Pedosphaera parvula Ellin514: one gene and its partner. The protein of the gene in region 1 interacts with the protein of each later gene in a pairwise test. Links are inferred from orthologs where the notes say so. Each region holds a gene or a part of one and is shown in the gene's direction. Other genes may lie near its edges.

Region 1 (15,586 bases):
CGGCATCATCGCCTTTAGCCTGGCCCCAAAACTTGCTGCGCCCAGCATCTGCAGCCAGCCGCAAAATTATATCGTCCCGCGCGGCGGCCTTGGATTCTTCGATGTGGGTTCCATCGGTTCACTTCAGAATTATCAATGGCGATTGAACGGAGCCAACCTGGCCGGCGCCACCAACCGGACCTTGGACCTTCCTAATGTTCAATTGGCCAACCTGGGAAATTATACTGTCGTCATAACGAATTCTCTCGGCCTCATCACCAGTTCCATCGCCGTGCTGGACTTCCCGCTTGTCATCACCAATCAGCCAGTGAGCCAGGTGGTCGCTGTTGGCGGCGCCGCCAGCTTCAGCGTGGCGGCTGATGGCAATTCTCCATTTACCTATCAATGGAGTTTGAATGGCACCAACGTTGCCGGAGCCACTTTATCATCTCTGACTATTAACAACGCTCAGCAATCCAATGCGGGCGGTTATACGGTGCTCGTCACCGACCCGCTTGGCCAAACCGCCACCAGCCTGGTAGCAAGCCTTACGGTTGGAACCTTGGGAAATGGCACCGGTCTGAATGGCGATTATTACTCCAACCAGCTTAAGACTTTTGCCAGCTCTCCTGATCTCAACCGTATCGATCCCACCATCGATTTCGACTTCGGCTCAGGCTCACCCGATCCTTTGATAACCGTCGACAACTTTACTATTCGTTGGACCGGTCAGGTGCAACCGCTTTATTCGCAAACTTACACCTTCTACACTCGAACTGATGATGGTGCCAGGTTGTGGGTGAACGGACAAAAAATCGTCGATCGTTGGATTGACCAAGGTCCCACCGAGGCGAGCGGCACGATCTCTCTCGTCGCTAATCAAAAGTATGATATCATCATGGAATATTACGAACACGCTGTAGGTGCTGTGGCACAATTAAGTTGGTCCAGCCTAGGCCAGGTTAAACAAATTATTCCGCAAACCCAACTCTACCCGGGCGTATCGGCTCCCAACCCCAAGCTCACTGCTGCAGGAGTAAGCAATGGTACTAATCTCATTCTGAATTGGACGGGATCTTACACCCTGCAAAGCTCCCCCAACGTCGAAGGACCATACGTCGATGTCACAGGCTCAACGAGTCCGTACACCAATGACCTCACTGCCAATCCGCAAATGTTCTTTCGATTGATTAGCGAATAAGGAACGATTGGTTTTAAGTCAGTAAGCCGGAGCATTTCTGCTCCGGCTTTTCTTTTTTTAACACTCATGTGAGGAGGTAATGCTGCGATGAAAAATTCACTGCCTCGAAAACCACCAAAAGTGTCCAATAATGATGCACAAGTCGTTATATTAGTGAGACTTACATGAACATGTAGCAAGAAAATTTCACCTTTTAGCTCAAACACAATTGACCTCCCCATTGTCAAGCTGCTTTAATTATTCTTATGAGTATCTACCTACCACTGGCCTTAGCGGCAGCGTTTTTCGATTAGTAGGAAGATTCCAAAAAAATATTTAACATTCATGAAAAAATACGCCTACACTCGACTATCGGTCTTTCCTTCCTTTTGGAAGAAAAGAAAATTACTATCCCTTGCTGTCTTGACGGTTTTAAGTTCGCTCTGCGCGAGCAACCTGATGGCAGAAACCGTTTATGTTACAGCCCGGGCTCTGATCTCACCCTCTAATACTACTGGCGCGGGAGCAAACCAGGACGGCACTTACTCCGAAACGGGCATAACCCTCGGCGATACAAGCGCAAAGAGCTCGGTTGCCGACGCTCCTTCCACACGGGGTGGTTCCAGGGCATATACATCAAGCCCGCTGGTCACCTCTCAAAGTGCGGGTATAGACATTAAGCCCGTCTTGGCCATTGGAGGGGCGGCTTACCTGATTGAATACACTTTCGATAGTTCCGCTAACAACGTGACTACGAATGCCATCTTTTCAGCATCCTGCACGGGAGGCACATTATCATTCTCCAGCACGGACAAATTTCAGAGGAAGTATGGTACCAAAACCTGGCAAACCGTCGGGTACATCACCAACGCTGTTGGTAATTTGGCTCCGACTATCAGCTTTCGTTATTCAAGTGGAAGAATATCTTCAGCCGAAAACAACCGACTTATTGTGGACTGCTTCCGGTTCACTCTGGCACAACTTTGCCAGAGCGTCGCCTCACCTTCCATTGATGGTCCTGTCGCTATCGGTCAGACTGCTGTGACTGTTACCGGAGTGGCAGCCAATGCCACGGACGTCTCAATTTATCAAATTACTGCCAGTGGAACGCAAAAAATTGGCGAAAAGGCCTCAGGCCTCGTCGCCGGTAACAATTCGATTCCTGTAACCGGTCTGGTGAAACTTGCTCAAATAGCAGCAACTCAAACCATTGCTGGCCAGGAGAGTTGCGTGCCTAGCACAGGACTGTTCGTCGGGGGAGGCGCCAATCCTAGTGTTCGCATAGCTCTGAGCATCCGGGAAACATCCAGCACCGGCCCAGTTGGCCAAACTGGTAATACCGGCAGTGGGATCGTACATTTCCTGGGCGCGACCCAAGTCTCATCACAAGCTCCCATTGATGCTCCTGTGTTTTATCCGAGTAACACCTGGCAGACGGTCTCCTTCCAATACGGCACAGCAACCGTTGGCGATGTTCCAACTGCTTTCGGCAACGCACTTCCAGGCTCTGGCTATGCTGCCAACGACTACGTGGATATTAAGGTTTATGCCTACGAAACGATTAACGGCTCAACCGCTTACTCGGCGAATCCAGTGTTTTCGGCAGGGAACGGTTACACGTCCAGCAACGATGTTTACCGGGTCCAATGGACTTGGGATGCAGTTCCTGGAGCAACCGGTTACCGCCTGCTTCGTCAGACTAACTTTTTTGGATACAATGATTACCGTGACGTGACCAACAACAGCTATACTGATTCGAATACGGGCTGGACTGTTGGATCACCAACGCTCACTCCAAACAGCATCCCTCTCTCACCTTCCATCCAATGGAATCCTACAGTCGGCAATGCCAATAACATTGCTACTTCATGGGGAATTTTAGATTCCATTGACTTTGCAATCAATGGCACCGATTCCGGACCATTCGATCTCTATATCGACAATGTCCAAAATGGAACTACTGTCTTCCAAACTTTCGAAAATGGTACATCTATCTTCCGCCAGCCCTCATTCTCGGGAACTACAAGCGGAAATATATTGGCTAATCCGAATGTTTCCGCCGTTACCAATATCATTGCCGATACCGGCACTAACTCACTCCACGTCCGCTTCCAGTTTAGCGGCACGAATAATACGAAGTGGCTCAGGTTTACCACATCTGGAGCCGATCCGATGGTGAATATGACGGACCCAATCTCGTTCCGCATGCTCCTGTTGCCGGTTGGCGCTCAACAGCCCCAAGCGCCTCCTGGTAAAATCAACGCAGGCATGGATGCAAAAAGTCACGTCATCCTCAATTGGACAGGCTCTTACACTCTGCAAACTGCTACGAGCGCAAGCGGTCCATATACTGATGTGGCCGGACCGGTCTTGAATAGCCCATATACGAATACGTTCAGCGGTGCGCCCAGATTCTTCCGACTTCGCCAATAAGCGCACAGCAAAGATTGGTTCTTAACGACAAACCGGGACGCAAGTCCCGGTTTTTTTATTTCTCCAAGCCTAAAAGGTCGACATTTTGACCGAAGCGTGGGCATACCTTCGTATCATTTTTGTATTAAACCACTTACATCCATAAATATTCCTTTTCGTTTTTATACAAATTCCTCCATCTTGGTGTCTATAGGTCGGAAACATTAAAAGTGAGCGGTAATAGCAACATCTGGTGTCAGAAGATTTATGAGGCTAAAGCCTCAGGGTTAATCCTTTATGGTCGCGCCTTAGGTCTCTCTCACAGCGAAGCTGAAGACGTGCTTCAGGAGACCTTTCTGGCCTTGATCCATAAAGAGGAGATCCCCAAGGAACCGGAGTACTACTGCCTTCGCAGTTTTCGCAACCGTGCTCTTAATTACCGCCGAGGTCTCTGGCGCCGATTGAAACGTGAACTGGAATCACATCATTGGTTCGAAAAGAGTTCGACGGAATCACCACATGAGCGCGCAGCCATGAAATGTCTCGCGGAACTGCCAACGGAGCAGCGCGAAGTAATTGTTTTAAAGATCTGGAATCAACATACTTTCGAAGAAATTGCCAACCTGTTCAACCTATCACCGAATACCGTCGCCGGAAGGTATCGTTATGGTTTGCAGAAGCTTAGAGTCTGCTTGAAAGGAGAAAATTATGAACGACTGGAGTCAATTGGAGAAGGAGTTGCAATCATGGATTCCCCGTCCGCCCTCGGATAAAATCAAGCAACAGTTATTTCCCGAGGCCATGCTGCTTCAGAGCCGACCGCTGACCTTTCCTTTTTGGTCCTGGTTTGCCCCTGCTCTCTGCATGCTAATCTTAGCCTGCACCATCTGGCTTTCTCACAACGATGTCGCCGGACACTTACCCCTTACGTCCAGCAACTCCAATATGTTAGTCAGCTTATCTGATCACAAATTGCTCCCCGGTTTGGCTGCCGACCGCCAATGTCAGGAATGGAACGTATTATCTGCCACATTCATTCTGGCCAGCCTTACCATGCCTGACCGTAATTTGCTTACATTTATCTCTTCCACCCCAACTTGGAGGGAGGGAAACAGCTTATCCACCACTTTTGATTGGACAAAAACCCCTTCTTCCCTGTCAACTACCGGCTCTTTTCCCTCGTGGAAGACCAATATCGAGAAACTTTAATTAATGAGTGCTGATAATTTAAAACCTACTGACAAACCCAAAACAGCAGTACAGCCGCCTAAGGTGATTGTGCCGCCGCTGTTTCGTAAAGTCGATTGGCTGACTTTCGCCCTTACCGCCATCCCAATTTTTATTGGGTATATGCTGACCTTGGCGCCCGACCTGACACTTGAAGATTCTGGCGAGTTGGCTACTGGCTCCTTTTACGCCGGGGTTCCCCATCCTCCTGGTTATCCTCTCTGGACTATTTTCACCTGGGTTTTTACCAAGCTTATTCCTTTCTCAAACACTGCCTATCGAGTCTCGATTGCTTCTGCTTTCTCCGGGGCGGTAGCTTGCGGACTGCTCTCCCTGATCGTTTCTCGAGGCAGTAGCATGATGATCGAAAGTATCGAAGAATTTAAGGGCATTTCCCGCCGGGCGGAAAACGCCATCTGCCTGGTTTCCGGTTTTGCAGCAGGCATGCTTCTCGGTTTTAACGGATACATGTGGAGCCAGTGCGTCATTGTCGAGGTATATCCCTTCAGCGTGATGTCCCTCATGGGCATGGTTTGCTGTCTTTTGCGATGGATTTATGCTCCGCAGCAACGGCGCTACCTTTACTGGGCATGGATTCTCTTCGGGATTTGCTTTACCAACCATCAAACTCTCATTGTGGCAGCCATGGGTCTTGAAATCGCAATTCTTGCTGCTCAACCCAAACTCGGACGAGATCTGGCCCTCGCCAACTCCGTGGTCTACCTCATTGGGTTGGTTGCCTTGAGCACAAAGCTGCTCGGTGATTTCCAACCCAATCAAATGGTATTAATCATTTACCACATCGTAGGCGTTTCCTCGATCATCACCTGCGGTTGGCTGACGCTTACCACGAAAAAACTCGGCACTGAAATACTGCCGGTGATCATCATGTTCAGCCTCTTTGTAGTTGGCGCCGCCCTTTATCTCTGGATGCCCATCTCTTCCATGTCCAATCCCCCTATGAACTGGGGCTATCCTCGTACCGTTGAAGGTTTCATTCATGCCCTGACCCGTGGTCAGTATGAAAAGACCAACCCAACCAATTTCTTCAACGACCCTCAGCGGTTTTTCATCCAGCTCGGCATGTATTTTGATGGAGCCCAGGAAGAATTTAACTACGTCAGTTTATTAATCGCACTGGTTCCCTTCTTCTTCTTCTTGAAAATGCAGAGGCGTGAACGGGCCTGGCTGATTGGTCTTATTGGTCTCTGGTCATGCCTGGCTATCCTCCTGATGATCTTGCTGAATCCAACTCCGGATCGCGCCACTCGCGAACTGATCCGCGTGTTCTTTACTGCATCTTATACCGTGATTGCCATATTCGTTGGCTACGGTTTGACGCTCATTGCGGCCTCCTTGATCACAAATTATCAGCGTTTTCGATTGTGGGCTCTGGCAGGAGGCGCACTGGCAGCCGCATTGGCCCTGTATTCCCTCTCAACCACCACCTCGACCATCTTTGGCAATGTGCCGGACATGAATGGAATTCAGCAGTTCTTCTATGCCATAAAGAAAGCATTTGCACCGAACCAGTATGGCCTGCCTATTTTTGGCGGACTGATCCTGATCGGTTTGGCAGTTCTTTTCACAATATTGTGTTTGGTGTCAGTCAAAAAACCACTACTGCCGGTTGCTTTGGGAATTTTTGCCCTCCTCCCTCTCAATTCCATTCTCTCGCATTGGTCTGACAATGAGCAGCGTGGACATCTTTTCGGCTATTGGTTCGGGCACGATATGTTCACGCCGCCTTTTAGCATTTACCCCGAAATGACTAAGAATGCGGTTTTGTTCGGTGGCACTGATCCCGGCCGTTTTTGTCCTACTTATATGATTTTTTGCGAGAGCTTTATCCCCCCTCGCTGCAAACCTCTGGATCCTAAATTTGATCGTCGCGACGTTTATATCATCACTCAAAACGCGCTCGCGGATGGCACCTACCTTGAGTATATCCGTGCCCAATACAACCGCAGCACGCAGATTGATCCTCCATTCTTCCAGGAATTGTTGCGTTCGAAAAAGGAAAAGGAAGACAATTATAAAACGAACATTCTAGCTGGCCTCGCTTATAATGTCCTGGATAAACCGTTTCTGCGCTTGGGCGCAAAAATTGAAGCCCAGCGCCGCGCTGAAGGTGTATATCCTCCCAATGAAATCTACACTCCGACACCAAAGGACTCAGAACAATGCTTCCAGGAGTATCTGGGAGACGCCCAGCGCCGGTATGCTCATGACGAGCAGCGTCCTAATGAGGCAAAACAGATAAAACCGGGGGAGGACGTTCGGGTCATCGAAAATCGTGTTCAGGTTTCAGGCCAGGTCGCTGTAATGTCCATCAACGGCCTGCTGACCAAGACTATATTTGAGCACAATACTAATAATGAGTTCTTTGTCGAAGAGAGTTTTCCTCTGGACTGGATGTATCCCTACCTTACTCCCTTTGGCATCATCATGAAGATCAACCGACAGCCCCTGGCTGAATTCTCGGCTGACATCATCAAGAAAGACCATGATTTCTGGGCTAAATATTCAGAACGCCTTACCGGAAACGTGGTTACCAACGAGACGTCAGTCAAGGACATCGCTGCCTTTATTGAAAAGGTTTATCTCGAGCGCGATTTCAATGGATTTAAAGGAGATCGTAAATTCGTTCGTGATGACCAGGGACAAAAAGCCTTTTCGAAGCTCCGTAGTTCCATTGGCGGAATTTATGCCTGGAGAGCCAACAATTCACCACTGGGAACCCCGGACCACGAGCGCATGCTGAAGGAAGCCGACTTTGCTTTCCGCCAAGCCTTTGCTTTTTGTCCATACAGTCCAGAGGCCGTGTTTCGGTACGTTCAACTATTAGCCAGTCAAAACAAGCCGGAAAAATTGGATGATGCCATTTTGGTTGCGAGTACCTGCTTGAAACTCGATCCTTACAACACACAGGTGGAAGGTCTGGTTAAGCAGCTCAAGGAAATTAGGAAGGGCGGTTATACCATGGCTCCTCCGCAGAATGCTCCTCAACCCACAGCAAACATTCCGGCTTTGGAAAAAGAATGGGCAGCCAACCCTGTAAATTTCCAAGTCGGATTCAACCTTGCGGTTGCCTACCTGCAGACCCAACAGAACGACAAGGCATTCCAAATTCTGGACCAGATTCTGAATAGTCCCAAAGCTGACGCCAACGCAGTCCTTTCTGTCGCCAGATTATATGCTCAGCTTGCGAACTCTCCCAAATTGGAAATTGCGCTGGAAAAACTTGCAAAAATGGAGCCGGACTCCCCGGAAGCATCCTATGACCTCGCCGCGATGAAAACCGCGGTCGATAAGCCTGAGGAAGCCATTCAGGCATTACGTAATGCCTTGGCCGCGAACGCTAAACGGTTGGCAAAAGACCCTAAAGCCACCAATCTCTCAATTACTGCCAAAAATGATCCTCGGTTTGATAAACTACGGAAAAATCCGGAATTTCTGAAACTTGTCGATTCAAAGTAGTTAATCAAGTTTACCTTACATCATTGGTAAGCTTATGAGAGTTGCCCATAGGCAAATAATCATTTATTTTAAACAATATTGATTTATTTCCATAGGGAACAATTCGGTCATAATGAATAACACAATGCCAGAAGTTAAACCACCAACGGACATGGAGAGTGCGGAAACTCAAAATCAAGCCAAGGCTCTGGTGCCAGAGCCATTGTCCCCTGAACAGATTGAGGATCTGAAGACTCAAGCAGCCAAAGCGGACGAGAATTGGCAACGTGCTCTCCGCACAGCCGCCGACCTGGACAACTTCAAAAAACGTGCGAGCCGCGAGAAGGAAGAGGCCATCAAGTTCGCCAACGAGTCACTCATCAAGCGACTGGTGCCAGTACTCGACAATTTCGATGCCGCCATGGCCGCAGCCAACCAAGCCCAGGGAGGGTCGGTTCAGTCGCTGCAGACTGGCGTAAACATGATCCTTCAACAACTCAAAAACGCGCTCGCTGAATCGGGTTTGGAGGAAGTGGATGCCACCGGCAAAACTTTTGATCCAAATCTCCATGAAGCCATTTCTCAACAGGACAGCACTGAAGTCCCCGAAGGACAGGTTTTGCAACAATTGCGCAAGGGGTATAAATTGCGGGAACGATTGATCCGGCCTGCCAGTGTAATGGTCGCCAAAAAACCTGCTGCTTAGATCTTCCAATGGCTAAACGAGATTATTACGAGGTGCTCGGTGTCGAGCGCACTGTCGAATTCGAGGAAATTAAAAAATCCTACCGCAAACTCGCTGTCAAATTTCATCCTGACAAAAATCCAGGCGATAAGGCGGCCGAGGAGAAATTCAAGGAACTCGGTGAAGCCTATGAGGCTCTTAGCGATCCTCAGAAGCGGGCTGCGTATGACCAATACGGCCACGCTGCATTCGATCCCCGGATGCGAGGTGGTGGTGGCGGACGCGCCGGAGGCTTCCACGATCCTTCAGATATTTTCCGTGAAGTTTTCGGCGGCGGTGGTGGCGGCAGCATTTTCGAAGACTTGTTCGGCGGTGGGCGCAGCGATCCCACCCAACCGCAGCGTGGAGCCGATCTCCGGTACGATATGGAGATTTCGTTTGATGAAGCAGCCCACGGCGTTGAAAAAGAAATTACCGTTACCAAGCAGGACCGTTGCGACGTTTGCAATGGCACTGGCGCAGAGAGCGGTTCCAAGAGCAAAACCTGCCCCACCTGTGGCGGTCGCGGTCAGGTGATCAGTTCACGTGGCATTTTCAGCATAGCCCAAACCTGCCCTCGTTGCGAAGGTGCTGGCCGGGTCATCGAGAAGCCTTGCAAAGCCTGTAATGGCGCTGGTCGCCGTGAACGTACTACCAAGATCAAATTAAAGATTCCTCCTGGTGTTGACACAGGATCGCGTCTGCGTTCTTCCGGGAATGGCGAAGCTGGACTTCGAGGCGGTACTCCCGGTGACCTCTATGTCGTCCTCCACGTCAAGCCACACGAAATATTCCAGCGTGAAGGTGACGATCTGATCTGTGATGTGCCCATTAGTTTTGTTCAGGCTGCCTTGGGATCGGAAATTGAAGTCCCAACGCTGGCAGGTAAAACTCATATCAAAGTTCCTGCTGGAACACAACCTGGCACCACCTTCCGGCTTAAAGGTAAGGGCATGAGAAACGTTCAAGGATTTGGCTCAGGAGATTTGCACGTCCGTGTAACCGTCGAGGTTCCCGCGCATCTTAACAGCGCTCAAAAAGCGAAGCTGCAGGAATTCGCCGCCTTGTGCGATGAAACCGTCAATCCTCTAACCAAGGGTTTCTTTGAAAAGGCTAAAAACCTTTTCAGTTAATCTCAGTTCGTAATCAGAAGGAAATCTGTTCAATGCATAGATTCTATTTGCCACCAGAGGAATGTAAGGAAAACACATTAATTCTGACCGACCGCGAAGCGCATCACGCGCTGCAGGTCCTCAGGTTACGCGAAGGGGAAAAGCTGGTGGTGTTGGATGGTGCAGGACAGGAGATTCTGTGCGAGGCGCAAAAAGCGGAAAAGGATCAGCTGAAGTTAAAGGTCCTGCAACGCAATTTCCAGCCGCAGCTGCCTTATCAAATCACCTTGTTCCAGGCCATACCCAAGGGAAAAATCATTGAGACAATCATACAAAAGGCCACCGAACTTGGCGCTTTCCGCATCGTTCCCCTGCTCTCTGATCGCGTAGTTACCCAGTTGGATGATGAAGGGGCTGCCTCCAAGGTGGAAAAATGGAAACAGACTGCAATCGAAGCCATCAAACAATGTGGTTCGCCGTGGCTGCCGCAGGTCGATGCACCGGTAAGTCCGAAGGATTATCTGGCTCGCGGTGAAAAATTTGAACTGCCATTGATTGGCTCGCTTCAAAATGATTGCCGTCATCCCCGTGAATATTTCAAAACGTTCCACAACGAACGGAAGCGGCTCCCGAAAACTGTGTCGATTTGGATTGGTCCCGAGGGCGACTTCACTCCCGCGGAAATGAACCTCATCAAATCTGCGGGAGTGCTCCCCATCACTCTGGGCAAACTGGTGCTGCGTAGCGAAACCGCGGCCATTTATTCCCTTTCGGTTCTCAACTACGAGCTCCAGTCCAATTACGCTTAGTCTATTCAGCGGACTGCACCAGCACGCGGAAAGATTCTCCCAGATGCTCGGGATGCGTGAGAGTTTGAAATTGTCGGACCTTGCCGGAATTCCACGCTGCATGGTGTCCTTTCCGCTCAAAAATCCTTCCGGCGATCCGCGTCAAAAACTGCGCTTGCGACCATAGACCTTCCGTTTTCAATCCCTGACTTTCACCTGTCTTTTGAACAGCGCTGAAATTTACATGCGCAGTAATATCCTGGTTACCTGCGTCCGCCAGTAAATCATCTGATTGGTGGTGCCGATAATAACTCCTTAAAGTTCCATTTCTTCGCGCTGGAGTGAGGAACTGATCGGCTGTTAATCCATAATCAATAGCCAGCAATTTGCCGGACTTTAACTTGCCGGCTGCCTGCCTCCACCAATTCAGGGCCACAGGACAGACCTCGGTCGTGAATTCATCTGGCAAAACCGCGGTAAATTCCTGAGGAAGTTCCAGTAGAGCTCCCCCAATCTCTGGATTTGTTTGTGGCATGCGTGACCACGCAAATCTTCCACCTTCTAAAATCACCCCCCATTCAAACCACTTCCTTTCGCTGGCATCCCAACCCATTCGATGCACCGGCATTGCGTCCAATAATTCGTTGGAAAAAATCACTCCGTTGACGCCAGTCTCAGGCGTCTCCTGCCACGACCGATACCAACGAACCGACCGTGCCAATTCCCCCAAGGTGTCTGCCTGCCATCCCTGCCGCGCTTCCGAAGGCTCTATAATCCAATACTCCAGATTATCGGACAGCTGAGGTTGCAGCACCTTTATCTCCTGCAAAATGTCACGGGCCAACCGCCCATCATGCGCTCCCGCTTCCACGATCTGGCATTTTGCCACACTCAGAGCATACAGCCACTCGGAGAACTGAAATGCCAGCAATTCTCCAAAAAGGGCGCCCACACTCACGCTGGTATAGAAGTCACCCTTCCTACCAGGCGATACATCCTGTCGCTCATAGTATCCAAATTTGGGACAATACAGCGCCAGTTCCATGAAGCGCGAAAAGGGAATAATCCCCTTCACGAGCACCTCTTTTAGTATGATTTCATTGATGTCGCTCATTATGTAGTGCCGTCCGCATGCCTAGGCACACTATCTGCTATTTAGCTTACAGATTTATGGCGAAAATTGATGCATTCTTCAATTTAATGTTCGAGCAAAAGGCTTCCGACCTGCATCTGTCCTCAGGGAATCCTCCCATGCTCCGCATTAATGGCGAACTTCATCGTGTCGATTATCCTCCGCTGGAAAGCGACAATCTAAAGATGATGCTATACGAAATCGCCCCGGAATATAAGATTAAACTATTCGAAGAAACCGGTGATGTCGATTTCGGCTACGAAATCCCGAACATATCCCGCTTTCGTGCCAATTTCTTCAATCAAAAGAACGGTATTGGCGCGGTGTTCCGCCAAATTCCCAGCCGTGTGCTTTCTTTCGAAGATTTTGAAAAATTTGATGCGCCGTTGCCAGCAGTGTTAAAGAAGCTTTCCATGCTTCATAAAGGCCTGGTGGTGATTACCGGTCCCACTGGCTCGGGTAAGTCAACCACGCTGGCGGCGATGATTGATTATGCAAATAAAAATCGTCGCGACCATATCATTACCGTGGAAGATCCCATTGAGTTCGTCCACGAAAGCAAAAACTCGCTGGTCAATCATCGCGAAGTAGGCATTCACACCAAATCATTTGCGGCCGCGCTGCGCGGGGCTTTGCGTGAAGATCCTGACATCATTCTGGTTGGTGAGTTGCGCGATCTGGAAACGATTGAGCTCGCTATCACGGCAGCTGCCACCGGCCATTTGGTCTTCGGCACGTTGCACACCCAAAGCGCAGGTAAAACTGTCGATCGTATCATTGACGTGTTTCCGGCCGAGCAACAGAACAAAGTCCGTGCCACGCTGTCAGAAGCCCTCAAGGGCATCGTGGCTCAGAACCTTTTCAAGCGAATTGATAAGAAAGGTCGTGTTGCAGCGCTGGAGATTCTCGTGTTTACCACGGCGATCGCGAACCTGGTTCGTGAAGGCAAAACCCATCAAATTCCAGGCATGATCCAGGTGGGCAAGAAGCACGGCAACCAACCCCTTGACGATGCGATCATGGAACATGTGCGTATGAAACGCATTTCACCCGAGGAAGCCTACGACAAATGCCTGGATAAAAAGAAATTCCGTCACTTCCTGGCCACTCCGCCCGATGATGATGAAGTTTGAAATCCCTTTAAATTATGCGACGTCCTGAACTGGATTATATTCTCTCAACCATGTTGGACTCCGCCCCGGAGGTATCCGACCTTTTGTTCACCGTCGACAAGCCGCTCCAGGTGGAAGCAGCCGGCGAACTGGCTCCGGTCTCTTGCGATCCTCCGATTGAAAAACTCACCCCTTTTCAAACTGAGATGATTGCTTTGAATCTCGTTGGGGAAAATATCTGGAATATCAAGGACCTGCTTCGGACTGGCTCTTGCGATTCGGCTTACACCGTTATTGACAAAGCCCGCCTGCGTATCAACATTTTCTCCCAGCGCGGCAATTACTCCATTGTTCTTCGCAAGCTGAATACCAAAATGCCAACGCTGGAAGCGTTGCAGCTGCCTGAGATTATTTACCAGGTTCCCAATGAAAAGACCGGCTTGGTCCTGGTTACTGGTGCCACCGGCTCGGGTAAATCCACCACCATCGCTGCCGTCCTGAATGAGCTCAACCGGACCAGGGCCATTCATATCATCACCTTGGAAGACCCGGTGGAATTTGTTCATCCGCATGAGAAGTCTACTTTCAATCAACGGGAGTTGGGAAGCGATTTCGACAACTTCGCCAACGGCCTGCGCGCCGCATTGCGTCAGGCACCGAAGGTGATTCTGGTCGGCGAAATGCGCGACCGTGAAACTGTGAAAATTGCTTTGAGCGCAGCCGAAACCGGTCACCTGGTTTTGAGCACTCTACACACCGTCGATGCTGGTCAGACCATCAATCGTATCCTGGGTATGTTCGAGACGGACGAACAGGAGCAGATCCGGGTTCGCCTCGCAGATACACTGCGCTGGGTTGTCAGCCAGCGTCTTGTTCCAAGAATCGGCGGTGGTCGGCATGCCATTCTGGAAGTCATGGGCGCCAACCTCCGCACAAAGGAAACCATTGTTCAAGGTGAGAGCGAAGGCAAAAGCTTCTACGAAATCATCGAAGCCAGCCAACCGTTTGGTTGGCGAACATTCGATTATTCGGCTCTCGAAGGATATGAACAAGGGACCATCACCGAGGAAACTGCCCTGCTCTACTGTTCGAAACGAGGACCTGTTACTCGTGGCATCGATAACCTCAAAAAAGGCCGTGGTGAGAATACCCATCATATGAACAGCTTGAAAATGAAGCCTTCGGCGGAATTTGGGAAAGTCGCTCCGCCTCCAATCCCCACAACCCTCAAACTGAAATAATGCCATGGCTGAAGATTTCGATTTTGTTAGCGCGACAGACAAGCCGGCCCTGCTGGCTTTCTCCACGCCGGAGTGGCTTGAAATCGCCAAATCTGCGTTGATTGAACTGGGGTATAAAGTCCATACCGCGGCCACTCACAGTGACTTTGCCACACGATTTAGTCAGATTCGCTATCAAGTAGTGATTATTGAGGAGTGCTTTGCCGCGAACTCACTGGAGGAGAATTCCACCCTCCATCTCATCCAGGGCATGACCATGAGTCAGCGTCGCCATGCCACCGTGATTCTTTTCGGCACTTCCTTCCAAACTTTCACTCCCATGCAAGCCTTCCAGCAGAGTGTGCATGCGGTAATCAATGCATCGGAGCTTTTTCTTCTGAAGCAATTGATTGAAAAAGCGGTGGCCGATAATACTTTCTTCCTGAACAGCTATCGCGAGGCTCAGGCCAGCACCCATAACAGCTAATCCACGTTCCCGCCTTGGAATGTCAGAGTTGTCGTGGAGGAAAATCTCCCGCATACTAACATCCAGATGGCATTGGATCGATTGGATCAGGCACTTGTGGAGCGCGGCTTATGCGAAAGCCGTGAAAAGGCTCGTCGCGCCATCATGGCTGGCCAGGTCACCATCAACCAGCAACCGGCTAAAAAACCCAGTGACCGCGTCAAACAGGGTGACAATATAGCGTTGGCGTCGGGCGATAAATACGTAAGCCGGGGCGGGTTAAAGATGGAGCATGCCCTAAAGCATTTCGCCTTGAATGTTGCCGGATTAACCGCCATTGATTTGGGAGCATCCACTGGTGGTTTTACCGATTGTTTACTGCAAAATGGCGCAGCGAAGGTTTATGCTGTGGACGTCGGACACGGCCAACTCGCCTGGAAACTGCGACAAGACCATAGAGTCGTGGTCATGGAAAAGACCAATGCACGCGAACTGACACCCGCCCGCTTCCCTGCTCCGTTTTCCCTTGCCGACCTGATTGTTATTGACTGCTCTTTTATTTCTCTGAGTAAGATTCTTCCTGTTGCGATTGCATTGCTCCGGCCTTCCGCTAACATAGTCGCCTTGATCAAGCCTCAGTTCGAAGCTGGGAAAGCGGAAGCGGATAAAGGCAAAGGCGTGATAACCGATCCCGCCATTCACGCACGGGTGTTGCGGGAGCTTGAACAATTCGTAAGTGAACAACCTCTGGCCGAATGGCGCGGGTCTACGGAAT
Region 2 (15,765 bases), on another replicon or contig:
CCGCGGATATGCTTATACTTGAGACCAAACTCAACGGCTTCCCAGAGATGGGAGAGGTTGTCAGGCGTCACCGTCATAGCGAGCGTGATGGGCAGATTCATTGCCCCGCATCGTTCAATGGCCCGCACTCGCATGCCACGCAGGTCGCCTCCGCGTAGTTGCTCCTGCCCTTCCAACTGCATGCCGTCGAACTGCAGATACAGTTGCATGCCGCCGTAATGGAATGTTTTTCCGAGACGCTCCGCAAAAACCTCATCGGTCGCCAGGCGGACACCATTGGTATTGAGCAGCAGGTAATCAATGTTGGGATTAGCCTGAGCCCACTCCACCAACTCAAAGAACTGCGGATGCAACGTTGGTTCGCCACCCGAGAGTTGTAGAATTTCAATGCCACCCTTACGATCAATCACGCCCTGAATGCGGGACTTTAATTGTTCCAGCGGCACGGCGTCCACTTTGGCAGCGATGCCAACGGGCGAATCGGCGTAGCAGGTGGGACAGGCGAGATTGCACGAGTTGACGATTTCAATCAGGGCAAGACAGGTGGAAAGTTTCTCGAACGGGGCATCTCCTCTGCCTGCGGCATTGCGGCCAAGCGTACCAGCGACTGAGTAATCGGCAGCGGAAAAGGCCATGCTTTTCAAAAGCTCGGAGTTCGCCGGAACCGAAGATGCAGAGGAACAATTACCTCCCGCACAGCAGGCATTCTCCGGCTTGCCCTGAGCCAGCCAATAAAACCGTGCGTCCGAGGCGATGCAGACCGAGGCCTCGCCGTGGTCGGGGCAGGTGCGCTTGAGAAAAACTTTCTGCGGAGAACCGGCAACACGCCAGACTTCTGCAGGGCAGGAAGCATGGCACTTGGGACAACGGCTCGTGGTGCGTTTTAGTAATTCTTCGGCTTGTATTTTTGGAATTGAAGCAAGGTTCATAATAATACTTGAACTCACCACCTAACGTTGCGAGCACAACCTGCAAAAATAATTATAAAATTGAGAACCGCCATGATGACGACCAAGACCACCGAGCCCAGATAGCGTGCCACCCCGTCTTTCCATAAGCGACATGCAAGCCAAACACCGCAAAAAATGGACGCGGGAGCTCCTACGATAAGTCCAATAAAACCGACGGTCCCAGCGGAGTCGCGGAATTTCTCTGAAATTTCTCCCAGAGAAAAACTAACGAGGGATAGAAAACAAGGAGCCAAAAGTAAAATCCAAAAAACCTTCTGCAAAGGCAAAAACCTAGGGCTGATTCTTCCTCCAGACACTGGAGGGGGCAGCAAGTTTTCAGAAATGCCCGCACCGCACTGGTGGCAAAATGAAGTTCCCTCCTTGATGGCCTGAGTGAGATCACCCTGGCACCGAGGGCAAATCGGTTCGTTACTTGGCATCGCATTCATATTTGTAATCCGATCACACCCTTAAGCCAAAAAGGTTCACGAATGCTATGAACAAAAGGCATAGATTTGTGCCCACCAAAGCGAGGAAAAAGATAATTCCAGTAATAATGCGAGCCGCAGAATTTCGAGACGATTTGCAGGCCAGCCACCAGGCACAAAATGGAGAAGTGCTTAGGATAAGCAAGCAATTCAAGCCACTTACCGCAAAAGCCACATTGTAGGCATGACGAGGAACAAGCAGACAGATCAAGAAAGTCAGGTGAACTGGCGCGAGCAACAATACCCAAAAGATTCGGGCCATTACCTGTTTGGGAATTCCCTCATTATTCCGGCCTCCAAGTTGTGGGTTGCTCATAGTGTGATTATCGCAAATCAATATTGCCAGCGCATCCCGCAACGATGGCGAACAAGTTTAAAAAGCCTATCAACGCAATGAAACACAACGCGGTCAGGACCCGAGTGCCAGATCCTTGAAAAAAGCGACGGGCCAGCCAAATACCGCAATAGATGGCAGCTCCCACCCCCAAAGGGAGAGCCAGCATTCCAATGGTGCTACCTGTATTCTTGGAAGATTGTCCAACCCAGAAACTGGCCAGTCCCATGGCAGCAGGCAGGAACAGGAGAATCCAGAAAAGTATTGGTGAAGATTTGGAAGGATTCGTATTCATAATAAATTCCGTCAGTGCCCTCCTGACAGCACCAGACACCCGGCAAACAGTACCGCTCCACCTACTAAAATCACAGCTATCGAAATAAGGAAGGCAATTAAAATCATGTCCAGGAGGGTGCGTCGCGCGGTCTTACGCTCCAATCCAGTCGAAGGAGGTTCGATAAAACCGTCCTGAAATTGAAAACCGCACTCAGGACATTTGCCCCAACCTTGCTGGTGGCTGAACATCACATCCTTTTTGCATTTCGGGCATGCGGCCCTGGACTCATTCATAACTGATGATGACCCGAATATTTAGCCACAACCTTCCCCGACTGTCACTGGAGAAGTCTTCCAATCATTATGTTCATCCGATTGCTCGAAAAACTTTCGCCGCACCGCATTTAGCGCGAGCCTCCCCAGGTTATCGCACTGTGCATTGATGCGGCGGGCGAAAGAATTTAAGGCCACCTCCCTGGCATTTGGCCGTTCCCTTTACTCATTTTCTGTGGTGAACGGGTAAATTTTGAGTAATCTTCAGAGTTTCTTTTCACGGAAGCGAGGCTATCTCGCCTTGCCTACGGAGCGTTAATCGATAAAACTTCCCAGGTTATCGATTAAATCGATGTATGAACATTCATCACCTGGAGCTTTTCTATTACGTGGCGCGATTTGGAGGAATTAGCGAAGCCGTGCGCAATATTCCTTACGGCATTCAGCAGCCGGCGGTCAGCGGCCAGATTGCCCAACTGGAAGAGTTCCTGGGAGCCACGCTCTTTCATCGGCGGCCCTTTAGCCTGACACCTCCGGGCGAGAAGCTTTATAACTTCATCAAACCATTCTTTTCCGGCCTGGATGCCCTGAGCACCGAGTTGCAGGGCGGCACGACGCATCAGGTCCGGATCGGTTCGTCGGACGTGGTTTTGCGCGACCATCTTCCCGAGCTGCTTCAAACCCTTAAGAAGAAATTTCCACAAGTGAAAGTAGCGTTGCGCGAGGGCTATCAACCCGAGTTGGAAGCCATGCTGCAGAAACAGGACATCGATCTTGCCATAACTTTGATGGAGAAGAAAGCCCCGGCCGGTCTTCAAACGCAGGCGCTTTTGGAACTCCCATTGATCCTAATGGTGGATAAGGAAAGCCCAATCGCCTCGGCTGAGGAGTTATGGAAACGGGATCGCATCCAGGAGCCATTGATCTGTCTGCCTGAGAGCGAGGCTATTTGTAAAAACTTTCAGCAAGGGTTGAGCCGGCTGGGCGTGGATTGGTTCCCCAGTATCGAGGTGAGCTCGGTGGACCTCATCCAAACTTATGTAACCAGCGGGTTCGGCATCGGGCTCACGGTGTCTATTCCCAAGACAAAGCTGTCTCCAAAAGTCCGTACAATTCCCCTCCCCAACTTTGCACCGGTCATCATGGGCGCCCTTTGGCGCGGAAAATTATCCCCTCCAGTACAGCTGATATTAGAAGAACTACAAAGGCGTGCACGGGTTTTGAGTTCTGTGTAGTGGCGCGGAGGCGGTCCGGCCCCAGAAGTGGCAAAGGAGTTGCTTAAAGGCAGTCGTAAAGTTAGTTCAAAAACTATTTTATGGCGCTGCCATTCTTAAACGGCCAATCAAAAAAGAAACGGGACCAGATCATAGCCATCGATCTGGGCAGCCGCACCACCAAGGCCATTCACCTGCAACGCAAAGGAGAAGGATTTGCCCTGCAGCATTATGTGGTGATGGATGCACCTATTTACGAAAAAAGCCTCTCCATCGAACTGCTCTCGGAACATCTAAAAGCTGTGGTCCAGGCTTTGGATGCCAAGACCAAGATAGTGACTTTAGCGATCGGAGTGAATGATTCCATCGTGCGACATGCTGAACTGCCACCCATGCCGGTGGAAGACATGCGCATGATTTTGAGAAACAATACGAAGAATTACCTGCAGCAGGACCTGCCGGGACACGTCTTCGATTGTCATGTAGTGGTCGCCAGGAACGGAGCTGCTCTCGAAAGCGCGCGAGCCGTCGGAATGCAAAGGGCAAAGGTCCTGGTCGGCGGTGCCAAACAACAGCTTATCAGTGATTTATTGCAATCCATCAAAGATGCTGGTTTGACGGCAGATCAGGTAATTCCGGGATTGCTCGGTCCGGTAAATGCGCTGGAACTGGCGATGCCTGAAGCCTTTGCGAAAGAACCAGTTGCTCTGGTGGACATCGGTTTCAAGAGCACTACGATTTCCTTGCTTAACAATGGTCAATTAATCCTGAGCCGTGTGGTGGCCATCGGCGGCGACCGCATGACACAGGGTTTGGCTGAAGCCATGAGCATCAGCTACGCTGAAGCTGAAGGGATAAAAGTCGGCATGCCGGCGGAAGTTCAATCAAGTTTGGAACCAATTTTGATTCCTCTTGGACGCGAGCTGCGAGCTTCGGTGGACTTCTTCGAACATCAGCAGGATAAATCGGTCAGTCAGATTTATATTTCCGGCGGATCGGCGCGCTCTGAATTCATCATTAAGAGCCTGGAAGCTGAACTGATGGTCCACTGCAAAGCCTGGAATCCGGTTGCTTCGCTGCAAAATGAACTCCCCGCTTTGCAATCCGCAGAAATTGACCAGGTGGCCCCCCAATTAGCTGTAGCCGTTGGCGCTGCTGCTGTTGCATTTTAACTCCTATGCCTATACGCATCAACTTGCTTGCCGAAGCGCAAGCCACAGAAGATCTCCGGCGCAAAGATCCGGTAAAACGGACGATTTGGGCTGGGATCATGGCAGTGTGCCTGGTGCTGGTATTCAGCAGTTCCCTCCAGGTCAAGGTCATGACCCAAAATGCCAAGCTTAACACTTTGGAAGCCAGGCTGGGTACGAGGACGAACGAATACCAGCAAATCTTAAGGGACAGGAAGAAACTGGGCGAAACAACCGAAAAGCTGACGGCGTTGCAAATCATGGCCACAAACCGTTTTCTCTATGCCACGCTTTTGGATTCCCTGCAACATACCGTGGTGGATGGAATTCACATCACACGGATCCGGGTGGATCAAAATTATGAAGTAACCCCCCCGGTCAAAGGCGACAGCAACAAACCAGGGAAACCTGGCAAGTCCACGGAAAGGGTTTTCCTTACATTGGATGCCAGGGATTCAAGCGCCAATCCCGGAGGCGACCAGGTCAATCGTTTCAAAGAAGCAATTTCTCAATATTCTTACTTTAAGGAAAATCATCTGACCACGAACGAAATCCGTCTGAAGAATCTGGCAACTCCCCAGCTCGACGCAGAATCGGGAAAACCCTTTGTTCAGTTCACGTTTGAATGCCGGTACCCTGAAAGAATTCATTGATATGAAGAAAATTTCCAAGGAAAAGCGTACCCACATGGTCTTAGTCGCGATGGTCGTGGCCGGGATCATTGCAGGATTGTGGTTTGGCCTGATCAGTTACCAGAACACCAAGCTGAACGAAGTCTCAAAAAAGATTGGGGAGTTGGATCAGCAAATGCAAACCGTTTTAAAGACGGTTGCCGACGCCAAAAAATTGAATTCCGATCTGAATGGGTGTTCACAAAAGTTGGATCTTATTGAAACCACCATGGCCTCAGGAGATTTGTTTTCCTGGATTGTAAGCTCTTTGAAACAGTTTAATGTCCCATCCTATAGAGTGGAGGTGCCTCAATTTGGAGCTCCTGCAGTCGCGGACGTGACCATGTTTCCCTCTTTTCCCTATAAGCAAGCAACTGTGGGGATAGGCGGAACTGCCTTTTATTATGACTTCGGGAAATTTCTTGCAGATCTGGAGAATCATTTCCCCCATATGCGCGTCCAAAACCTCACGTTGGAACCATCGCCGGGAAATAATCCTGATGAGAAGGAAAGACTCGCTTTCCGAATGGAAATAGTCACACTCGTAAAACCCTAAGCCTCCTGATTAACCACTTTTATGACCATTCCGCGAAGTATCATCATTAGTTTAATTTCTGGCATGACCGCTGGCATGATGATCTTTTCACCAAGTTCCCACGCCGCTCCCACAGAACCGGCTTCCGGTGGGTCGGTCGGCGGGGAAACTAACTCTGTCGCAGCCGATGCGGTCATTCCGCAATCGGTGTTCGACCTCACCGCGAAAAATATCAGGGATCCATTTTATCCAGACACGTTGCGGCGGCCGATCCCCGCCCTCGTGACAACGAACGCTCTGCCGGTGGTTGCGCTCTCCAGCCTGGTCTTGAAAGCATTGTCTGGTAGTGCTGGTCAGCGCCTGGCTCTCATCAATAATCGGACACTTGAAGTGGGAGAATCTGCGGAAGTCACCACCGCAAACGGGAGCAAGATCAAAGTCCATTGCATTGATATCAAAGAGTCATCAGTTTTCATAAAGGTAGAGAGCCAGCCTGAACCCATCGAGCTCCACCTGCGCAAGGATTTTTAGCTGATTCATCTTTGCTAATGCATTTGATGCAATGCGATGCCCTTCTTAAGGCATCGCATTTTTCATTACATCGTCTGGCTCTCATCAGCAATCGGACAGTTGAAGTGGGAGAATCTGCGGAAGTCACCACCGCAAACGGGAGCAAGGCCAAGGTCCATTGCATTGATATCAAAGAGTCATCAGTTTTCATAAAGGTAGAGAGCCAGCCTGAACCCATCGAGCTCCACCTGCACAAGGATTTCCATCTGGTTAATCTCTGCTAATGCGTGTGATGCATGCGATGTCCTTCTTGAGAAATCGCATTTTTCATTAGAATTACTTACTTTCCGATGCCCCTCCCCCACCATTCAAACGATGTCTTAATGATAGACAAGCCTTCTTTGCTAATGGGCAATTTGCTCAGTATTACCTCTAATTTCGGGCGGGAAACCGCTTGGCACCTTTGCTGCTAAAACAAAACCTGCAGTAATTAACTGTCAATTGTCGATACACGGTCGAAAACACAAAGCAAATCAAAATGAAATCCAAAGCCACATTACTCAGCCTGGTAGGACTTATCGTCGCCAGTGCAGCCCTGGCACAGCCGACTGACACGAATCAAGCGCCCGCCAGCGTGCCGCCGGAAAGTTCCTCAACGGCCACCAACCTTTCCTCCAGCGCGGCAACACCGGCATCTGCGGACACCAACTCAACAGCCGCCAACCTTTCCTCCAGCGCGGCAACACCGGCATCTGCGGACACCAACTCAACAGCCGCCGCGGCCAACACCAACGCCACGGTATCGGCCGACAAAACCACGGGGACCCCGACCGCCCCTGCAACGCCTCCAGCTTCGGCCAGTCCCGCTACTGGCGCCACCATTGCCACGACAAACGGATCGGCTGAAAAACGTGATCCTAATGCCGTCATTCCCCTGATTGTCATGGACGAAGTTCCGTTGACGGATGCGATCAAGAATCTCGCACGTCAGGCCGGACTCAATTACATGCTCGATCCCAAAATCAATTACGGAGTGGCCGGTCCCGATGGCAAATTGAATCCCCAACCGATGGTTTCCTTGCGCTGGGAGAATCTCACTGCCGACCAGGCTTTGAACGCAGTATTAGGGAATTACAATTTAACAATCGTCGATGATCCGAGGACGAAGATCGCCAGAATTACAGTCAAAGACCCAGCTGCTCCTGAACCACTGGTCACGCGCGTTATCCAACTCAAATATGCGAACGTAACCAATATAGTTTTGAACGTCACTGGAGTGCTGCAAGACAAGCGCAGTAGAGTAGCCGCGGATGTGCGCACCAGCCAGTTGGTCGTCCTGGCGACGGACAGGGAGCTCACCGCAGTCGATGAATTAGTCGCCAAATTGGATACTGCCACCAAGCAGGTATTAATTGAGGCCCGATTGGTTGAGACTTCCAAGAATCCCACCACCGCGAAAGGTGTTGACTGGACGGGCACAGCTGCAGCACAGAATGTTCGCTTTGGTAATAACTCGATACTTGCAGCACCTTTTACCCGAGGCACACCTCCAACACCTGCAAATCCATTTGGGACACCTGACCAGCAAGCAGTTCCAAGCACCATACTTGACCCCACGCAGCCGATGATTGCTGCGAATACACATAATGGATTTCTTCCAAATACCTTCTTCCTGAATGCTGACGGAGCCAGTGCGGTTCTTTCCTTCTTGAATACAGATAACGATGCCCAAGTATTGTCCACTCCCCGGGCGGTGACTTTGGATAATGAGACGGCCACTCTGTCAGTAACGCGCGCTCAGCCCATTTTCAAAACCACTGCGGGCACTCAGGGCTCCCCGGGCGGATCTGAAGTTACCTATACAAACGTTGGAACAATCCTAAAGGTTACTCCACGTATCTCGGCCAACAAAATGATCAGCCTAAGAGTCATTCCTGAAGTTTCCAGCGTGGCAGGCACGGACAGGAAAATCGTTTCGGGCCAGATCAACGAAGCTGATATATTTGATGTTCGTCACATCGACACACAAGTGCTGATTCCCAGCGGCAATACGCTGGTGATGGGCGGACTGGTGAGCGACGACAGAACCAAGTCTTACATCAAAGTGCCACTCCTGGGCGATATTCCCTACCTTGGCGCGGCTTTCCGCCATGAATCCAAGACCCAGAACAAGAAGAACCTGATTATCTTCGTCACACCTACCATTGTGGAGACTGAGGACTTCCAACCCACACAAACCGACTTCCTCAAGCATAAGCTGCCGGATGAAAATAGCACTGACTTCGGTGCCTGGGACAGCGGCAAACCTCAAGACTGGAGCAATCTGTTCGGCAAGAAAAAGACTGCAACTGATAGCGACGACGCCAGCTCTAAATAGTCTCAGCTAAATTATCGCACCACCGTTCTTCCAGTAAGAACGGTGGTTTTGCTTTGTACGGGTGACTGTTTTACCATCAGGTCACCGCCCTGCCCTGCTAAAGAATTAATCTGCCTGCGACACTTTCCGAAGGTAATCGAAAGTATAAAGGCCGGTGGCATGACCATCAGCCCAAACTGGTTGAATTGCGTAGCTCCCTACGTTTGCAATCCGCAGCAACTGAAAGGCACGGGCGTTCAGGGGCTGATCTGGAGCTTTATAGACGTTTCCCATCACGTCCATTTCGCCCTTGCACCCGGCACAAGGACAATGACGACGCAGCTTTTCCAAAGAGATGAAAGATTCAGTCCCATCCTCCCATTTAATCGCGAGTTCATTGCCAATCGGTTGTATATCCAGCGGTCGCATGACTCAAAGTTAACTTTGAACAGCCATATGCGTCCACCCCTTAACACTGAGATGGGACATGACCAATAATATAGCCTAGTCTAACTTTTTTTATTGACTCAAAGTTTTCATCAATTAGCTTATCACAATGCGATGGAACACGAAGTTTTCACGGTGCCACAGAAAGGAGTATCTTTTTAACTTTACGTTGCGTCCGTAATTGCCATGGCTTCCCGGCTCAAAATGAAAGCAAATAACCAGGCAGCTTCCGAGGGAACGGAAGATGGCTGGCGTTTGCCGAATCAGACTCCCAGTCTGGAGGAGGCACATCGTACGATAGCCATTCCCAAAGAGCTTGGGTTCTGGCGAAAGCTGTTGGCTTTTTCTGGACCAGGTTATTTGGTAGCCGTCGGCTACATGGATCCGGGCAACTGGGCTACAGATTTGGCTGGAGGATCAAAGTTTGGGTACTCCCTGCTTAGCATCATACTTTTATCCAATTTGATGGCGATCCTCCTCCAATCGCTCAGCGCCAAACTAGGCATTGTAACGGGTCGCGACCTGGCGCAGGCATGCCGTGATCATTATTCCAAGCCAGTGGTTCTGACGCTCTGGCTGCTTTGCGAAATTGCCATTGCTGCATGTGATCTGGCTGAGGTCATCGGATCAGCAATCGCGCTCAATCTTTTATTTGGGATACCGATCCTTTGGGGCGTGTGCATCACGGCACTGGACGTCATTGCCGTCATGTATTTGCAAAACAAAGGCTTTCGCTACATCGAGGCCCTCGTAATAGTGCTTATCCTCTCCATTGGAGGGTGTTTTCTGATCGAAATCATCCTTTCCCGTCCTGATGTAACAGCAGTTTTGGGAGGGTTTATTCCGAAACTCGAGGTGATCAGGAACAAGGAGATGCTTTATATTGCGATTGGAATATTAGGTGCAACCGTGATGCCGCATAACCTTTATCTGCACTCCTCCATCGTTCAGACGCGAAAATATGAGCAGAACACCGAGGGAAGGGCTGAAGCAATAAAATTTGCGACTTTGGACTCTTCGCTGGCACTGATGTTCGCGCTGTTTATCAACGCAGCCATTCTAATCGTTGCCGCAGCTGCATTCCACAGTCATGGACAAAACGAAGTGGCGGAAATCCAGGATGCTTACAAGTTGCTGAGTCCAACACTGGGTGCGACATTGGCGAGCACCGTTTTCGCCGTTGCGTTGCTGGCATCCGGCCAGAACTCAACTTTAACCGGAACCCTGGCCGGACAAATTGTAATGGAAGGATTCCTCAACCTTCGGCTGCGTCCATGGGTGAGAAGACTTTTGACCCGTTTATTAGCTATTATTCCGGCGGTGATCTGCACGGCACTCTATGGTGAAAGCGGGACGGCCAGGCTACTGATTTTTAGCCAGGTGGTTTTGAGTCTCCAGCTCTCGTTCGCGGTGATTCCATTGGTTATTTTCACCTCCGATCGGAAGAAAATGGGTAAATTTGTAAATCCCACCTGGCTCAAGGTGTTGGCATGGCTAACCACGGGTATCATTGTGGTATTGAATTTGAAGTATCTGCTGGATTGGTCCGGACTTACGCAGCTCATCGCACGACTGTTCCATTGAAGGACATTCATGTACGGGAAAATTTTAGTAGCCCTGGAGAATGGCCAGGCAGACGAAAGTTTGCTGCCGCATGTAACAGAGCTGGCGAAGCAGTTTAATTCGCATCTACTTTTAGTGCATGTTGCGGACGGGTGGGTGGCGCGCAACTATGATCGACTCCAACTGGCCGACTCGGAGGAGATTATAGTCGATCGAAACTACCTGGAACAAACGGCTGAAAAACTGCGTGCCTCCGGTTTACAAGTTACAGCGCATTTGGCGATGGGAGATCCTCCCACGGAAATATTAAAAACGGCAGAGCGTGAAAGATGCGACTTGATCGCCATGACGACTCATGGTCATCGCCTGCTGGCCGACATTTTTCTCGGGAGCACGATCCACGAAGTCCGGCACAAAACCACAATTCCCATCCTGCTGGTAAGAGCCGGAACGAAGCGGGCTTGAATTGCCCGCCCCCGCTCAGGAACCACCTGGCAGTCTCAGAGCAATTCCAACAATCGATGCAACTCTGCATCGGTGTTATAGAAATGAGGTGACAGGCGAATGTAACGCTGGCCGGCTCGGTCGGCCCTCAGCGAGGTTACAATGTTTGCCGTCTCGAGCTTCTGATGCAAGGCGGGCAGGTCTGTTCCGGGTCGATGAAACGTGACAATCCCACTGGCATTAACCGTTCCAGCATTTGCCTGGAGGACTTTATAACCTTTGGCTTCCAATGCAGGAACCAGCCAGGCACGTTTGCGCAAGAGTTCGGCGGCAATATTTTCAACGCCGATTTCAAGGATTAGTTCCATGGCTGCATGCAATCCAACGAGGCCAAAGAAGTTGTGCGAGCCTACTTCAAAGCGCTGGGCATTTTGGCGATAAACAATCTGCTCCTGAGCCACGTAATTGGGGCAACGAACATTGTTCCAGCCGTAAACATGTGGATCCAACTTTTCCTGCAACGATTGACGCACATACATCAATCCGGCAGCGCACGGTCCGAGAAGCCACTTGTGCGCATCGGCGGCGAGGAAATCGACATGTTCGACCGTGGTGGGAAACGCGCCGAGAGTTTGGATTGCATCCAGGCAGAATAGAATGCCGCGATCATGCAGAGCTTTGCCGATGGCCTGATAATCGATGCGATAGCCCGCAACAAAATGGCAGGAGGCCAGGGCGACCAAACGCGTCTGTTCGTCGACCTGCCCAAGAACATCAATGGGCCGAATGACACCGAGTTCGCGAACATTAATCAGCCTGACTTGAACCCCTTTGTTCGCCAGAGCCATCCAGGGATAGACGTTCGATGGATAATCATCGAAATAGACCAGTATATTATCGTGCCTTTTAAACTTGAGGCCGCCAGCGATAAAGCTGAGTGCGAGTGAAGTAGGACCAACGAAAGCAACTTCTTCCGGCCTGGAATTCATTAACCGAGATGCCAACTGCCGGCCAGTTTCCACAATCTGAGGGTAAACAAACGTTTCCTGATCGCCCAAGGTGCATTGTTGAGCGTATTTGGCAACCGCTTCGGCGACGCGTCTCGGCAAGGGACAATCCCCGGCATGCGCCAGAAATATTTTCTCGCGGGCCACGGGAAACTCGTGCTGACGCAGCTCTTCGTTTGAAAGCAGTTCGGATAAAGTCATGGAATTAAATTAAGAAAACAGTCGGAATGTGCAAGGTGCCAGTTAATCCGCAAAAAGGTCGGGGGCCGCGTTAGAATCCACCGGCTTGTTGGATTTGGTTGATGTATCCCTGGTAGAACGTGATGACTTTGTAGCCGACAAAAAGCGCGATTGCCATATAAAGACCTCGCGGGACCCAACTCGCCAGAAAACTCATCCGCGCCCTGCCCTGCTCTTCGTAATACCGGTAGATACGGCGCAAGGACTCATCCAGTTGACCGCTGATTTCTCCGCTCGTATAAAGCTGGGTAAAAACGTCGGGGAACTGGTTGGGAACCAGACGAATTGCTTCGGCGGGAGTTTGTCCACCCAGAATCCGCGCTCTCCACGCCATCACGGTACGAACCAGACCAGGTGAACCGCTGGCAGCAGCAGCCATTTCCCATGCCGGAACAATGTTTACTCCAGCATTAATAAGTGCCTCAAGAGCGGCGGCCAGACGCGCCAGCGCCAGGGAATGCCGGGCTGTGCTAAAAACCGGAACCACCTTGAGCACACGTTCAAGGCTGGCGCGCCACTTTTCATTACGTTCAGCCTGAAATGCATAAAGCAGGCCGAAAATGATTGCATAAAGAGGAACTATCACACCCGCGGTTTTAATCAGGAAGAGAGCGCCGCTGCCGTTTTTAAAATAATCGATCAAGGGAAACAAGAAAACGGCCATGTGCAGAACCAGTGCTGGATAAGCAAGGTCGGAGAGCATTTGCTTTTGAAGCCTGGCGGTGTCGGCATAGTAATCGCCGAGCATCTTAAAAACTGAATCCAGGCGACCACTGTTCTCGGCGGCCTCGATCAAATAAACATCAAAGGATGGCAGCCATGACCCAGTGGCACGCATGGCATCCGTAAAGGTCGAGCCATGGTTTAAGTGCTCCAGCACGCGCTCAATGTGCTTGCGAAATGCAGTTGAAGGGGGATTGCGCTGGATAAGTTGCAGCGCTGAGATCAATCCGATACCTGAAGCAACGAGCTGAGCAATCTGATGGTAAAGCTCAGCGCGCTTTCTAATGGAGGAGGGAGTGTTGATGGCAGCCATACTCCCTCTCAGCGGTCACAGGTCAAGCAGTGACACGGTCAAAGCTGGCCTTGAGATCGCGTTTGCTGCGCAACCCGACCATCTGCTCAGCCACTTGTCCCTTGTGGAACAATAGCAACGTTGGTATCGCCCGGACTCCGTACTGAGTGGCGAGCGATTGATGGTCATCAATGTTGACTTTCGCAATGATTGCCCGGCCGGCATATTCATCAGCCAGTTCATCAAGAATCGGGCCGATCATTTTGCAGGGACCACACCATTCTGCCCAGAAGTCCACCAAAACAGGTGCGGTGGCCTGAAGAACTTGTTGTTCAAAATTTTCTATGGTCAGAACTACAATATTGGGAGATGCCATTTTTTGGTACGTCTTCTAAATGTTAATTTATGATGGGCGATACCGGCTTAGGTAAAGAGGCTCATGCAATAGACCGTGCTGCCTACGGCAACGAGGCCGGCTACTGCAGCGGCAATGGCGAGCACCACATCGATGGTGCTGAGCGCAGGTTTCGGTGGTGCCACCGGGGCGCGCTGAACCGGACGCTGGGCGGGTGCAGCAGCCACAGGAGCGGCGGCAATGCGAGGTGCAGCGGCAGGTGCTGCCGGAGCAGCAGTCGGAGCCGTGGTAAAAGCCGGAGCGCCAGGAACTGCAGAAGGACCGCCCGGAGGCAAAGTCGGCAGTTTAATCGTTGGAGCTGCAGAAGGCTTTGGCGGCAGGTTAATGCGAACCGTTTCCTTTTTAGGTTGAACCTTGGCCCCTTCGGGCGGTTGAGGAGGAACCGCGCCGCCGGGCAAACTTGGATTTTGATCTGCCATAGTATGTCTTTAGGCCAAATTAAAGTTGTGCCGTCCGACTGTCAAACTCTTATTCCACCTTAAATGCCAGTTCCCGCATTAATTTGGGAGGGCGACTTCCTCGCGATTTTTCTCAATCACTTCGGCAACCGCGCGGCTCACGTTGCTAAGATTGAAGGGTTTGGCCAGGTGAGGATTGCCAGTGGACTCGAGGAAAGCCTTGGTTTCGGTGTTTACCACGTCGCCAGTAACGAAAATAATTCGGCGTGCCAGCTCTGGTTTGATATGCACCGCCATGGTGTAAAACTGCTGGCCGTTGATTCCTGGCATACGAAAATCTGAAACCACGAGGTCAAAATCCTGTGTTTCAATCAATTCCAACGCATCCGTGGCAACATGGCAGGTGGTAATCGTATAGCCGAGCAGATCAAGCATTTCGCTGAGCATTTCCGCCAGGGATTTTTCATCGTCCAAAACCAGGATGTTGCCTTTGCACGACTTGAGAATCGCGTTTGCCCGGGTGAACATCGCCGTGTCGCCCGAAGATACCCGCTCACGAGGATTGGGTTGTGAGGCGGTGAACTCCAAAACAAACCCGGCACCACCCAATGATGCGGCCTGATAGAAGATGCGGCCTTGATGCTCGGTCATGATGCTGTGTGCGATGGATAACCCCAATCCAGTGCCGGTGCCAACTTCCTTGGTGGTAAAGAAAGGCTCAAAAATTTTTGTGGCCAGATGCAAAGGAACACCGGGACCACTATCTTCCACCGCAATTTGCACTTTCTCCCCCACCCTCCGGGTTTGGAGCTTTAGCCTGGCGGGACCAGATATATCAGCCATGGCCTGTACGGCGTTGTTCAGGAGGTTCACGAGCAGTTGCTGGATTTGATCCGGATCGGCCAATACGGGAGGAAGCTCGGGATCCAACTCGAGTATCATTTCAGTTTTTGCCATCGAGGCGTCCAGTTTCCAAAAATCGACCAACCGGCTGATGAGCTCATTGAAAACGATCAGTTCCCGGTGAGCCGGTTGTTCCCGCGCGAAGGAGAGAAAGTTGGTGACCAACTTTGCGGCGCGATTACTTTCATGAGCGGCTTTTTCAAGATCAGCGCGGGTTTGAGGATTCACCTCATGGTGGGCGAGGACGAGTTCAAGATACCCTTTGACGACCGCCAGCGGATTATTCAACTCATGCGCCACACCTGAGATCATCTGGCCCAAGGCGGAAAGCTTTTCCGCCTGGCGCAATTGCTGTTCCAGGCGGGCGCGTTCGGTTAATTCGATAAGAAAGAATTGATAAGCGGGAGTGCCGTCCAAACTGATTTGACTGACATTTACCTCCAACGAAACAATGCCACCATTCTTGCGCACCAGGTTCAGAGGCCGCTGGCGGCAAAGGAACTGAAACCATTCCCCGCTGTTTTGGGGAATGGCTG

What was found.
Region 2: the proteins of grpE (region 1) and CFLAV_RS03840 interact in binary tests that used the Escherichia coli proteins (3 or more experiments, as listed by UniProt). The link is inferred for Pedosphaera parvula Ellin514 from one-to-one orthologs.

What each region holds. Positions count from the first base shown.
Region 1 is NZ_ABOX02000036.1:27,615-43,200, reverse strand. The notes cover bases 7,389-10,182. They hold grpE (nucleotide exchange factor GrpE), read left to right. Parts: upstream 7,389-8,402; coding sequence 8,403-8,963; downstream 8,964-10,182. Other genes in these bases: CFLAV_RS22360 (RsmE family RNA methyltransferase), read left to right, coding at 10,147-10,182; dnaJ (molecular chaperone DnaJ), read left to right, coding at 8,972-10,114; CFLAV_RS22375 (glycosyltransferase family 117 protein), read left to right, coding at 7,389-8,278. Also shown: CFLAV_RS22395 (PA14 domain-containing protein), read left to right, coding at 1-1,180; CFLAV_RS22390 (autotransporter outer membrane beta-barrel domain-containing protein), read left to right, coding at 1,505-3,592; CFLAV_RS22385 (RNA polymerase sigma factor), read left to right, coding at 3,802-4,344; more of CFLAV_RS22375, read left to right, coding at 4,784-7,388; more of CFLAV_RS22360, read left to right, coding at 10,183-10,902; CFLAV_RS22355 (class I SAM-dependent methyltransferase), read right to left, coding at 10,904-11,995; CFLAV_RS22350 (type IV pilus twitching motility protein PilT), read left to right, coding at 12,052-13,146; CFLAV_RS22345 (type IV pilus twitching motility protein PilT), read left to right, coding at 13,161-14,366; CFLAV_RS22340 (hypothetical protein), read left to right, coding at 14,371-14,832; CFLAV_RS22335 (TlyA family RNA methyltransferase), read left to right, coding at 14,899-15,586. UniProt on the Escherichia coli protein: Participates actively in the response to hyperosmotic and heat shock by preventing the aggregation of stress-denatured proteins, in association with DnaK and GrpE. It is the nucleotide exchange factor for DnaK and may function as a thermosensor.
Region 2 is NZ_ABOX02000004.1:10,400-26,164, forward strand. What follows is about bases 8,666-11,638. They hold CFLAV_RS03840 (Nramp family divalent metal transporter), read left to right. Parts: upstream 8,666-9,448; coding sequence 9,449-10,828; downstream 10,829-11,638. Other genes in these bases: CFLAV_RS03830 (type II secretion system protein GspD), read left to right, coding at 8,666-8,818; CFLAV_RS03835 (DUF971 domain-containing protein), read right to left, coding at 8,924-9,226; CFLAV_RS03845 (universal stress protein), read left to right, coding at 10,838-11,272; CFLAV_RS03850 (aminotransferase class V-fold PLP-dependent enzyme), read right to left, coding at 11,308-11,638. Outside these bases: CFLAV_RS03775 (radical SAM protein), read right to left, coding at 1-929; CFLAV_RS03790 (hypothetical protein), read right to left, coding at 1,762-2,067; CFLAV_RS03800 (LysR family transcriptional regulator), read left to right, coding at 2,678-3,556; pilus assembly protein PilM, read left to right, coding at 3,637-4,707; CFLAV_RS03810 (hypothetical protein), read left to right, coding at 4,713-5,378; CFLAV_RS03815 (hypothetical protein), read left to right, coding at 5,380-5,952; CFLAV_RS03820 (hypothetical protein), read left to right, coding at 5,974-6,462; more of CFLAV_RS03830, read left to right, coding at 6,980-8,665; more of CFLAV_RS03850, read right to left, coding at 11,639-12,459; CFLAV_RS03855 (type II secretion system F family protein), read right to left, coding at 12,530-13,534; trxA (thioredoxin), read right to left, coding at 13,557-13,889; CFLAV_RS35925 (hypothetical protein), read right to left, coding at 13,937-14,347; CFLAV_RS03870 (hybrid sensor histidine kinase/response regulator), read right to left, coding at 14,426-15,765. UniProt on the Escherichia coli protein: H(+)-stimulated, divalent metal cation uptake system. Involved in manganese and iron uptake. Can also transport cadmium, cobalt, zinc and to a lesser extent nickel and copper. Involved in response to reactive oxygen.